DNA from 2 places in the Arthrobacter sp. 9E16 genome. Region 2 is predicted to be linked to the other one. Evidence: riboswitches for the same ligand, from Rfam matches in the RefSeq annotation. Region 2 holds a riboswitch; the other holds the start of a gene.
What was found. Region 2 has a riboswitch for cyclic di-AMP ahead of CXR00_RS10175 (LysM peptidoglycan-binding domain-containing protein). Riboswitches for the same ligand answer to the same signal wherever they lie in the genome.
Positions count from the first base shown of each region.

Region 1: another riboswitch for cyclic di-AMP. It lies ahead of CXR00_RS17040 (M23 family metallopeptidase); the one in region 2 lies ahead of CXR00_RS10175 (LysM peptidoglycan-binding domain-containing protein).

Region 1 covers NZ_PJIU01000005.1:73,177-79,270, reverse strand. Annotated here, with positions in the region: gene CXR00_RS17060 (molybdenum cofactor guanylyltransferase) at 1-293, opposite strand, end outside; gene CXR00_RS17055 (HNH endonuclease) at 293-793, opposite strand; gene CXR00_RS17050 (NlpC/P60 family protein) at 1,011-1,856, opposite strand; gene CXR00_RS17045 (NlpC/P60 family protein) at 1,889-2,725, opposite strand; cyclic di-AMP (ydaO/yuaA leader) riboswitch at 2,729-2,915, opposite strand; gene CXR00_RS17040 (M23 family metallopeptidase) at 3,011-3,781, opposite strand; cyclic di-AMP (ydaO/yuaA leader) riboswitch at 3,784-3,997, opposite strand; gene CXR00_RS17035 (metal-dependent transcriptional regulator) at 4,063-4,761, opposite strand; gene serC (phosphoserine transaminase) at 4,991-6,094, shown strand, end outside.
Region 2 covers NZ_PJIU01000002.1:749,902-755,995, reverse strand. Annotated here, with positions in the region: gene CXR00_RS10190 (response regulator transcription factor) at 1-351, shown strand, start outside; gene CXR00_RS10185 (HAMP domain-containing sensor histidine kinase) at 366-1,616, shown strand; gene CXR00_RS10180 (hypothetical protein) at 1,717-2,223, shown strand; gene CXR00_RS10175 (LysM peptidoglycan-binding domain-containing protein) at 2,370-3,275, opposite strand; cyclic di-AMP (ydaO/yuaA leader) riboswitch at 3,280-3,430, opposite strand; gene CXR00_RS10170 (hypothetical protein) at 3,667-4,278, opposite strand; gene CXR00_RS10165 (response regulator transcription factor) at 4,491-5,135, opposite strand; gene CXR00_RS10160 (histidine kinase) at 5,123-6,094, opposite strand, start outside.

The sequences.
Region 1 (6,094 bases), on a different contig from region 2:
AGCGCAGTCCATGCTGCGGCTACGGCGGCTGCCGGGCCCGAGAACGGCGGGTCCTCCCGGACCAATTGCGCAGGAACACCGGATGCCTCCACGGCAGCGGACAGCTCCGGCGGCCCCGCTACGGCGCAGCTGCGTGCCCCGGACGCAGCCTCCAGCGCAACTGCCAGAAGCGTGCGGCCGGAAGACTCCAGCAGAGCTTTCGGTGTTCCGCCGAGCCTGGAGGATCTCCCGCCGGCAAGAATAATGGCATTGTGTCCGGCCAGATGGCCCGACCCCCGGGTATTGGGCTCCATCAGGCTGCGGTGCCGGCATCGAGGAACTGATTCCATTGCGGTGCCGGCCGTTCCAATTCGCGAATTTGCCAGCGTGCTCCCCGCGGCGGCTGGGGCCGGAACCTAAGCTGCCATCCCAGCTGGGTGAGGGTCCTGTCGCCTTTTGCATTGTTGCACCGCAGGCAGCATGCAACCAGGTTTTCCCAACTGTCCGCCCCGCCCCTGGCCCGGGGAAGGACGTGGTCCACGGTGGACGCAGCCTTGCCGCAGTAGGCACATTGGTGACCATCACGGCGCAGGACTCCGCGCCGGGTGGCAACGGTGCCTTCCCGATACGGAACTTTCACATATCGGTGCAGCAGGATCACTGATGGTCGAGGAAGGATTTCCGTGGGCCCAACCACTGGTTCGCCGTCTTCTGCAACAACGCTTGCTTTTCCTGCCAACACCAGCACCAGCGCCCGCCGGAAGCTCACTACAGCCAACGGCTCATACCCGGCATTCAGAACGAGAGTGCGCATAGACGTTTTCCTCTTCGCCTGCGGTCCGTCGGCGGGGCCAGACCCGTCGACGGATGAAGGGACTTCGGATGATCTATGGAAAGGGTATGCCCCCATCCGGGTCTTCGCCATTTCCGGCACCAGCCGCAGGTTTAAACGCGTCAAGGGTTCCCCCCGAAGGAGGAACCCTTGACAACTCCGGAGTATCGGAGCGTGCGCAGAGTGTTTTACGGGCCCTCTAGCGGACCCGGATGTACACGCCGCCCGAGCCGAGCTCGGCCGGAGCGACTACCGTGGAGTTTCCGTTGAAGCCGCCGTGGATGGCCTGGCCGTTGCCCACGTAAACAGCAATATGGGCCATACCCATGCCACCGTCTGCGTAGTAGATCAGGTCGCCCGGAACAGCCTGTGAGGCGCTGACGGTGCTGCCCAGGGACAGGTAGCCTGCAGGCCAGTCGTGAAAACTGATTCCTGCAGCAGCCAGTGAGTTGGTAACCAGCATGGTGCAGTCCTGCGACACGCCCAGCTGGGCGTAAGCAGCCGCTGCAATGATGGAAGCCGTACCGGAGGCCGCCGGAGCGCTGTCCTGAACCGGAGCGGGGCTGGCCGAGACGGCAGGCTGCGCACCGTAGCCCGCAGGAGTTGCATCCTGCAGCGGGGCGGCTGCCTGGGACTGCTCTGCCGCGGGCTGCCCTGCCTCGGACTGCCCTGCCTCAGACTGCCCTGCCGGTGTCTGCAGCGCAGTCTGGGACTGCACTGCGATCTCAGGCTGCACTGCTTCAGGAGCCGTAATGACACCGGCAACGGCCGGACGGTCAAAGTTCACGGAAGCAGTGGAAGGAACCGTCAGTTGTGCGGCAGCGGTCAGGTCCAGCGTGCTGGTCTGAACGTCGCGGGCAACATCGGAACCTGTCGCGTTGGCTGCGACACCGGAAGCCAGGACCAGGCCGGATGCGGCAACAACAACAGCCGCCTGCCGTCCCATGGTTCCGGCGTTGGCGGACACTGCCTGGGCAAGTGCACTCAGCGGGGCGGTGCGTTCCACCGGTGCCCGGTGACGGGCACGCTCAGTTGTAGAAGTCATGCGAGTGAAGTCTCCGTTATCTGCAACTGGGCTTAGCTGACGCGGACGAAGCTTGCGCCGCCGAGGTAGGACAGCGGGTGCAGAACGGTGTTCATACCGTCGAAGCCGCCGCTGATTACCTGACCGTTGCCCACGTAGATTGCTACGTGGCCGGAGGTGATGACGAGGTCGCCCGGCTCGGGCGAGCCGACAACAGAGCCGTATGCGAAGAACTGTGCGGGAGCCAGGTCGCCAACCGACTTGCCGACCGAACGCAGTGCATTCTCCACCATGGCGGTGCAGTCCTGGGCAACGCCGATCTGCGAGTAGGCGGAGGCTACCAGGGCCGCGCCAATACCGCTGGCTGCGGGAGCAGGAGCCGAAGCAGCTGCGGGAGCCGGGGTGTTGACGGCCGGAGCCGCTGCCGGTGCCGCGTTGGTGGCGGCCGGGGCTGCGGGCTGGGCCTGAACGGCTACGGCCTGCTGCGCCTGAACGGCGGCAGCCTGCTGGGCCTGAGCTGCCTGCTCCTGGGCTACGGCGGCGGCAGTCGCTGCTGCTTCTTCCGCAGCAACCTGGGCACGGTATTCAGCGCCGGACACAGCGGAGACCGGCTCAATGGTGGCCAGTTCGAAGGGTGCCTGTGCGGAGACCGAAACGGCGCCGGTGGTGGTTACGGCACTGAGCGGCGTGGCCTCGAGTGCCTGACGATCGGTGCTGACGGCTGCCTGGGCGGGAAGACCAGCGGCCAGGACGAGTCCTGAAGCAGCGACGACGACGGCTGCCTGGCGGCCGATGGTTCCCACATTGGAGGTGACGGCCCGGGACAATGCTGAAATTGGGCTCGACTGGACGGTGGCCGCGCGACGGCGGCCGTGAGCTACTGATGACACAAGTTTGCCTCTCCCAATGCCTGCGAGGTGAGCTGTCGGATTCGGATGGGAGTCACCCGGTTGCCGGCTGTGAAGCCTGGCAACTTAACCCCAAGGGCTTCTTGCGAAGCCCGAATTTGGTTCCCCCGCCTCTGCCATGCGATGTTGCGAACGGACCTCGGACAGTGGCAGAGCTCGGCGATCTGTTAGAGGGTGCCCGATCTTTAGGTCGATCAGGCACGAGGATGACCTTACAACAACATTTGGCCAATGTCACGTTCAGGTCACGGAATGGTTATCCTGCGGTCACAGCCAGCCCAGCGGGTCAACAACTTCGCCGTTCACCATGACCTCAAAATGCAGGTGGCAGCCCGTGGAAGCACCGGTGGTACCGCTGGCCCCCACCAGGTCTCCCCGCTCCACGGTGGCTCCCACAGCAACGGCAAGGCTGGACATGTGGTTGTAAGTCGTTTCAACACCGTTACCGTGGTCCACGACCACGCGGTTGCCGCCACCGTAGGCGTGCCAGCCCGAGAAGGTCACGGTCCCGGACGCAGCTGCCGTGACGTCAGTGCCGCAGGCGGCCGAGAAGTCCTGGCCGCGGTGCATCTCGCCCGCGGTGCCCGTGATCGGGCTGACACGGTAGCCGAAGCCCGACGTTTCAACGAGGTCCGCTGCCAGCGGCTTCGCGAGCGTTCCCTTGGCCGCGCCTGCAGAGACCTCCGAACCCGAGGCAACAACCACGTGTCGGAGTTTGGCTTCTGGATCGAATTTGCTGCTGAGCGCGGCGCGTTCAAAGCTGACGGCTGCTTCGGGGTCAGCCGATACCACCGGGGCTTCAACCGCAACAGACTGCAGTTCCTGCACGGGCTCGCTGACGGCGGCGGTGGTGGGGATGGCAACGGTGAGGATCAGGCCGGAGGTTGCCGCCGTGATGGCTACCTTTTGTGCGGTGTCGCCTAGGGTGTGGTTCTTGGTTTCTGCGCGGCGGCGGCCGGAAGTCTGGCCGTTCCGGGGGCGTGGAGCCGGGGCCGGAGCAGACGCGCGGCGCCTGCCCGGGGCAGCATGCTTCGACAAGGTATACCTCTCTCATATGCCTGCGAAGTTAGCTGTCGGATTCGAGTAGAGAAACTCGGCCCCGCACTCACCACCGGCCGCACCACTGGTGCGGCCGCTGTGCTGATGCTGGAGGCTTCACCCCGAGGCAGCCTTGGCTGCCGATTGATGGGTCCTCCGCCCCTGCCTGAAAGTCTGAAATTCCGGGCCAGTGGCAGGGTTCGGCGTAAGGCCCGGATAACGGTGTTATTTCAACGTCAGTAAGTCACTATAGGTTAAGGAAGCCAAAAGAGACCATTCCGTTATCCAGCGGTGGAAACAAACACGTGGTTGGCTACCTCTGGAGGAAGCTCGAGTGCCCCTTCAATTCCTGGTACGCGCACGGAGATGTAGCCGGCCACCGTCTCGGCGGTAAGTTCCGCTCCCGGGCGCAGCCCTGCCTCATCAAGCTGAACGAGCAGCTCGGGTTCCACCTGGACCGGCTCGGCAAGACGAACCAGCTGCAGCTTGGTTCCGGGCTCAGTCGCGGCAACCGCCGCAACCAGGTTGATGACTCCGTGGTGGAAGAGTTCGGCGGCTACTCCGCCAATCTCTTCCAGGCCCGGGATGGGGTTTCCGTACGGCGATTCCGTGGGCCGGCCCAACAATTCGTAAAGGCGCCGCTCCACCCGCTCGCTCATCACGTGTTCCCAGCGGCAGGCTTCATCATGCACATACGCCCAGTCCAAGCCGATCACGTCTGAGAGCAGCCGTTCCGCCAGACGGTGCTTACGCATCACTTCTGTTGCCCGGCGCCGGCCCAGTTCGGTCAGCTCGAGATGCCTGTTCCCGGACACCACCACCAGTCCGTCCCGTTCCATCCGGCCGATTGTCTGGGAAACCGTTGGCCCGGAATGGCGCAGGCGTTCTGCGATCCGCGCCCGGAGCGCAACGATGTTCTCCTCTTCAAGCTCCAGGATGGTCCGCAGATACATCTCAGTGGTATCAATGAGGTCCGTCATGGCAGGGCCGCTCCTATGTATTCGAGGGAAGATCAGGAGAACAACGGCGGGACGCCGCCGCCACAGGTGATTACTGCCAATACGTTACTTCATTGACCCACAGGGCGGATAATTCCAGCAGTGTCCGGCACCTTGCTGAGCGAGTTCACAAATGGCCCGGACACGGCACGGTGGGGCAGAATAAAAGGGCATATCAGAGCACCCTGCCTACCGCTTGGAGCGATACCCCATGGGCGAAACCGCCGCGCTTACGATTCCCGCCGAACTACTCCCCCGGGACGGGCGGTTCGGTGCCGGCCCCTCCAAGGTGCGCCCGGAACAGATGGAAGCACTGTCCCGCGCCGGCTCAAACCTGCTCGGCACCTCCCACCGCCAGGCACCCGTCCGGAATCTTGTGGGGAGCGTCCGGGAGGGACTCTCCAGCCTTTTTCGCGCACCGGACGGCTACGAGGTGGTACTTGGGGTAGGCGGTTCCACCGCATTCTGGGATGTGGCGTCCTTCGGCCTGGTTCGGGAAAAAGCACAGCATTTGTCCTTCGGCGAGTTCGGTTCCAAGTTCGCCGCGGCCACCAACAAGGCTCCGTTCCTCGCGGAGTCCTCCATCATCAAGGCTGACCCGGGAACCCGTCCCGAGGCTGTCGCTGAGGCCGGAGTGGACGTTTACGCCTGGCCCCAGAATGAAACATCCACGGGCGTCGCCGCACCGGCCCGGCGGGTTCAGGGCGCCGACGCCGATTCACTGGTCCTCATCGACGCGACCTCTGCCGCCGGTGGCTTGGATGTGGACCTGGCGGAGTCCGATGTGTACTACTTTGCTCCGCAGAAGAACTTCGCTTCCGACGGAGGGCTGTGGCTGGGCATGTTTTCCCCCGCAGCACTGGAACGGGCAGCGCAGATCAATGCAACGGACCGCTGGATTCCCGATTTCCTGAACCTGCAGACGGCCATCGACAATTCCAAGCTCAACCAGACCTACAACACGCCGTCGCTGTCCACCCTGGTCACGCTGAACGCGCAAATCGAATGGCTGAACGCAAACGGCGGGCTGGACTTCGCCACCGCGCGCACAGCGGACTCCGCCGGCCGGATCTATGCCTGGGCGGAAGCTTCCCCGGTGGCCACTCCCTTCGTGGCCCGGCCCGAGGACCGCTCCAATGTCATTGCCACGATTGACTTCGACGACAGCATTGATGCGGCGGCAATCGCAAAGACGCTGCGCGCAAACGGCGTCGTCGATGTGGAGCCTTACCGCAAGCTCGGCCGCAACCAGCTGCGGATCGCGACGTTCGTGGCCATCGAGCCGGACGACGTCAGTGCGCTGCTGCAGTGCATT
Region 2 (6,094 bases):
TTTGACATTGACGAGCTGCTGGCCCGCCTTCGGGCACTGCGGCGCCGGAACATCGCACGGGTTCCCGTGCTGTCCGTGCCCGGCGGAGTCTTCGACACCGCGGGCCGCACGGTAACCACCGACGAGGGGGAAGTGGTGGTGCTCTCGGACCGGGAGAGTGCGCTGCTGGAACACCTGGCCCGCCGGCCCGGTCAGGTGTTTCCGCGGGCTGACCTGCTGAACGCAGTCTTTCCGGAAGCGGACGACGACGGGGTGGTGGACACATATGTGCATTACCTTCGGCGCAAGCTGGGCAGGCAGGCAGTGCTGACGGTGCGGGGAATCGGTTATCGGCTCGGTGCCGGGTCATGAGGGTTCGGCGGCCGTTGAGCGGGAAACCGCGCAGCTTGGAGGACACTGAACTGCGGCGGGCCGCGCTGCGGCTGGCGGTACAGTTCACGGCACTGACCGTGGTGCTGCTGGGTTTGGCCGGCGTTCTCGTGTACGGACTCGTGTCCGCCCAGACCCGGAGCGCTGCGGAGCAAACCCTCATTTCGGCTGTGGAGTCCGACTCTCCGCGGGAAGCTCCGCTGGGTGTTTTTTTGGCCGTGTACGACGACGGCCGGTTGGCCGTGTCCCGCAACATGCCCTCGGGTCTGCCGGACGAAGAGGCGCTGGCTGAAGTAACAAGAACCGGGGAGTCCCGCCGGGACACGGTAACCGCCGGGGACCGCAGCTATGAAGTCCTCACTGCCCGCCGCGGCGGCGATGTGGTGCAGGCTGCCGTCGACACACGGGAGGCCACTGAACAGCTGCGCCGCCTGGCTCTGGCGCTGGTGGTGTCGGTCCTGGCGGCGGGGGTTGCCGCCGGTGCGCTTTCGGCCTGGGCGGCACGGGCCGCCATGCGGCCGATGGCCGAAGCCCTGGCCCTGCAGCGGCGCTTTGTCGCCGATGCCAGCCATGAATTGAGGACACCGCTCACACTCCTGAGCATGCGCGCACAGATGCTGCGCCGTCGGCTGGCTGCGGAAACGGATGCGCCGAAGTCCATCGAGGAAGCCGTCCACGCTGCCGACGAGGTGGTGGATGACACCAAGGTGCTTAACGGAATCCTCGAAGATTTGCTGATGTCTGCTGATCCCCGCCAATCGGGACCGTTGGAGGAGGTAAACCTGGTGTCGCTGGCCGGCTCCACCGTCAACTCCCTGGAACCCGCGGCTCATCGGCGGGGATTGACTCTGGAACTTGAAGCCCCCGAGCCGCAGGTGCTGGTGCGCGGCGGACAGTTCGCGCTGCAGCGGGTGTTCACTGCGCTCGGCGCCAACGCCTTGGACTATGCCCGTTCACGGGTGCGGTTCTCGGTTCGAAAAAGCGGCGGAGAAGCGGTCATTCGTGTGTCCGACGACGGACCTGGCTTTCCGCCCGGTTTCAGCCGGCACGCCTTCGAACGGTTTGCCTCGGCCCGCGACAGGGCAGAAGAAGCGCCGGGACCACGGCATTACGGTCTGGGACTGGCCCTCGTGGCGGAAATTGCGGCACGGTACGGCGGCAGCGTCCGGGCCCTGCCGGCGGTGAATGGGTCCGGAGGTGTGCTGGAAGTGCGGCTTCCGGCAGCCCGGGAGCATTCCCCGTTCTGAGCAGCAGAAACCCGAGAGCCGTGGAAGTCTAAGAATCCTCGAAGAATCAGCTCCGAAAATAGTTGTGTAGGTAAACCACTATTGGAGGTGAGTAAACACAATGGCTTTCCGGGACAAGGTCAGGGGCCCGCTCGGCTGGATTCTTGGTGTCGTGGGAGGTCTGGCACTGCTGGCTGGTGCCTTCTTTGCCGGACTGGCCACTGGTGACAACAGCGTTGACCAGGAACAGGCGTCAGTGACCGAACAGCAGGAAAACCAGCAGGACCCGGACACGGACCAAGACTCTGATTCCAAGCCGGAAAAGGGTATGCCTGACGGTGACCACAAGATGCGTGGCGACGACAGTGAAGCCCAGGGCGACGGACAGGAGCCGGGGAACGGAGACAAGAAGGGTGTCGAGGAAGGCACCGACGACGGAACCACCGACGACGGCACCACAGAGGATGCACCGGAACGCGGGCACGCCGGGCGCCATCACGATGGCAAGTTCGACGATGGCACCCCGGATGAAGACCGCCCGGCCAGGGACCGACACAGCGATGGTGACCACCATGAAGACGGTGGGAACGATGAAAACGAAAACACTGAGAACGAGCCCGCGGCCTGACTTTTCAGTCCACCGGCGCACCCCAACCGGGTGCGTGCCCTAACCAAAAAGAGAACGCCCGGCCACTTGGCCGGGCGTTCTCTTACCTTTATCGAGGCGCAGGTCCGTTCGCTTCCTGCGCCCCATTAGGAGCTACTGCTGCGTGATTACGCTACGCGGTAGTAGACAGCGCCGGAACCGACGTTGGCGCTCTGCTGGACAGTCTGGTTGCCGTTCCATCCGCTGTGGATGGCCTGGCCGTCACCAACGTAGATGGCGATGTGGGCAAGGCCCATGCCGCCGTCGGCGTAGTAGATGATGTCGCCGGGCTGGGGGTCAGAAACCGGGGTTCCGTAAGCAGCCAGCTGTGCCGGTGCCAGGTCGCCCACCGAGTGGCCGGCTGCCCGGAGGGCAACCTCCACCAGGACGGTGCAGTCCTGGGCGGCGCCCATCTGGGCGTAGGCGGAGTTCAGCATGATGGAGTTCGTGCCGGTGACAGCTGCACCCGTGGAAGCAGCCGGGGTCACGGAGGACGCCGGGGTGCTGAAGGTGCTGAAGTCGGCTGCGGCCGGGCTGGCTTCAGCCGGTGCGGTGTAGGCGGCCTCAGCCGGTGCGGCGTAGGCAGCTTCGGCGGGTGCGGCGTAGGCAGCTTCAGCTACCTCAGCAACAGCGCCTCCGGCATACGTGATGACGTCACCGGGGTAGATGATGGATTCCAGCGAAAGGCCGTTCAGGGCCAGGACGTTGTCCAGGCTGACGCCGTAGGTGGCTGAAATTGCACTCAGGGTGTCGCCCGACTGGACAACGTGAGTTGACGCGGTGGAGACTGCGGCGGGTGCCGGAGTTTCCACGGGTGCGGCGACAGCCGCAGGAGCGCTGTAAGACTCGGTTGAGTCGTTGGCGATGACGCCTGCCGAGGCGGGGCCGGCCATGCTCAGCACCAGGCCGGAGCCTGCCGCCATGACTGCAGCGGCGCTGCCCACGGTGCGGGCCTTGCTGCTTGCGGTGTTTGCGATTGCGGCCAACAGTCCGATATTTCCGGCACGGTGGCGTCCACGAGTATTGTTCAACATTAGAGTTACCTCTCCCGATACCTGCGAGGTGAGCTGTCGGATGCGGATGGGAGTCATCCGGTCCGCCGAAGAAACCTCGGCTGACTTAACCCCAAGGATTCAAGGAACCCGTAAGTGGTTCCCCCGCCTCTGCCGAAGTGTGAAATCTGTGGACCTTGACCAGCGGCAGAGCTAGGTAACAAGTCAAGGGCGCCGTTTCAGGTAACGGCTTGGCATCAACAGTACAAGCGGATTACGGGAAGATAACTATTTAGTAACGAAGGTCGCACAGGCGTGTGAGTGGCGCCGCTGTGTGGTATGGGTGGTCGGTGGCACAATAGGCCGCCGAGCCCCCGGAAACCGGGGGATAGGGCGAGCGGGCGGATCCCCGCGATCAGCCCGCAGGGGAGCGTTAGGCGGGTGAATCCGTCTGGCGCTCGAGCGTGGCGGAGGTCAACTCCCCGAATCCGTGCACCAGGTCACCGGGTGCAAGCCGGAGCCCGCGGGCCACACCGGAACCCTTCAGCACTGAACCGCGCTTCTCGGCCGGCAGCGAGGCATGGTCCCCGCCGTCGGCCAGCACCACTGACTCTGCACGGACGGCGCCAACGATCTGCGATCCGGAGCCAAGCACTGACCTTCCCGTCACGACGGCACCGTGGGTGAGCCGGGCGCGGTCGCCCACTGCAACAGCATCCGACCGGCCCGCCGTGAGCTGGACGCCGCCCGGCCCCAGGGTGATTTCGGAGCCAAGCAGAAGCATTCCGCCGTCCTCCGCAGACAGGAAAGTGCCCGGATAGAAGATGTTCCGGTCTCCAATGACGCAGAAACTCTGTTCGTCGACGGCAATAACGGTTCCGGGATAAAACACATTACCCTCGCCCAGCTGTGCTTTGCGGGAAATCAGTGTGGATGAAGGGTCCAGGATCTTCTGGGTGGCACAGAGCTGCAGGATTTCCGCGACGGTGAGGTAACCGAATTCTTGGCGAATACTGTCGGGATCGTTCCCTTGAAGCTCTGGCATATTCATCTCTTCCTCGTCATCTTGCCGGACCGGGTATGCATCAACCGGGACCGGGGCACTCTTTAGCCTACCTGTCCTGTTAGCTGTGCAGCAGCGGACTGGAGGGAAGGATCAGCGGAACAGTCCGATGACACGTTTGTCCAGAGTGCAGGCGGGGTGCACAGGAGAAAAAATGCTTGGGTCGGCAAATGCTTTCCGTAAATCCCAGGCAATTAGGACCGAAGGTACGCCAATGTGGCCAGAACCCGGCGGTGGCCGCTGTCGGACGGAGAAAGACCGAGTTTCGCGAAGATATTGCCGATGTGCTTGCTGACGGCGGTTTCGGAAACGGAAATGGCCTGGGCAATGGCAGTGTTGCCGAGTCCTTCGGCCACCAGCCCCAGCACTTGGAACTCCCGCGGAGTCAGCGACCTCACCGGGTCCTGCGTGCCGCGGCGGCTGAAGAGCTGGGCAATGACTTCCGGGTCCATCACCGTTCCGCCGGCCAGGACACGCCTCAGGCCGTCCACGAAATCGCCCACCTTGCCCACACGTTCCTTCAGCAGGTAGCCCACGCCCTGCGCACCGGAGGCCAGGAGCCGGCTAGCATATCTGTCCTCCACATAGGAGGACAGGACCAGGACCGGAAAGTCCGGTACCCGCGAACGCATCTCCAGCGCGGCGCGCAGCCCCTCATTAGTGAACGACGGCGGCATCCGGACATCGAGGACCGCCCCGTCCGCGCTCCCCGGCTCAAAGGCAGCGAGCAGGTCCTCAGCGTTGTCGGCCGAGCCGACCACCTCGAAACCCTCGCCCTTCAGCAACAGCTCCAGTCCGGCGCGCAGAAGGGCATCATCTTCGGCGATCAGAAGGCGCATGGCAGTTCCACCCTTAGCTCGGTTGGTCCGCCCTGCGGACTGTTGAGGATCAGCTTGCCGCCAAAAGCGGAGGCCCGGCGGGCAATTCCCGCCAGCCCGGTGCCCCTGCCGGCCCCGGGGCCGGGACCGGTGCTGGCGCCGGGCACTGCACCATACGCCGGAACTGCAGCCCCGCCGTCGCCGTCGTCGCTCACCCGGATCACCAGTACATCTTCGCGCGGTATGGCCTCCGTGCGCAGGACCACGTCGATTCGCGACGCATTCGAATGCTTCGCCGCATTGGTTAGCGCCTCGGCCAGCACAAAGTAAGCAGCTGATTCCACAGCCGCAGGAGCGCGCAGCAGGCCGTGCACGTCCAGGGAACACGGAATGGGAGAGCGGCTGGTCAGTGCTGAAGCAGCTCCGCCCAGGCCCAGCTCATCAAGGATGGGCGGGTAGATATCGTGCACGGCCTCGCGCAGGCCGGCCAGTGCCTCGGTGGCGGCGTCCTGGGCGCGGCTGATGAACGGCGCTGCGGCGGCGGGATCGCTCTCCGCTGCGCGCTGGGCCAGCCCGAGCATCATCACCACGCCCACCAGCCGGTTCTGGGCGCCGTCGTGCAGTTCCCTTTCGATTCGGCGCAACTCAGCGGCATGGGCGGTCAGAGCGCTGGCGCGGGCAGCGGAGAGATCCTGGATCCTGCGGGAGAGCTCGTCATACCGGCGGGGCGAAAGAATGGCCAGCGTCCCGCCGCTGAGCCGCCGCGCCAGCCACGGAGGCAGCAGCCACGCTGCATATCCGTAGATCAGGCCCAGCAGGACGGTGGCTCCTGCCGCAGGCCAGCTGGTCACCGGAAAGGCCAGCTCAAGCGGCGTCGCCGGGGGAAACAGCACCCATAACGGCGCCGCGAATACGTAGAGCACCGCGGCCAGCGGCAGCGCCACGGCCAGGCAGCCGGACAGCAGGGCGAAAGCCCCGTG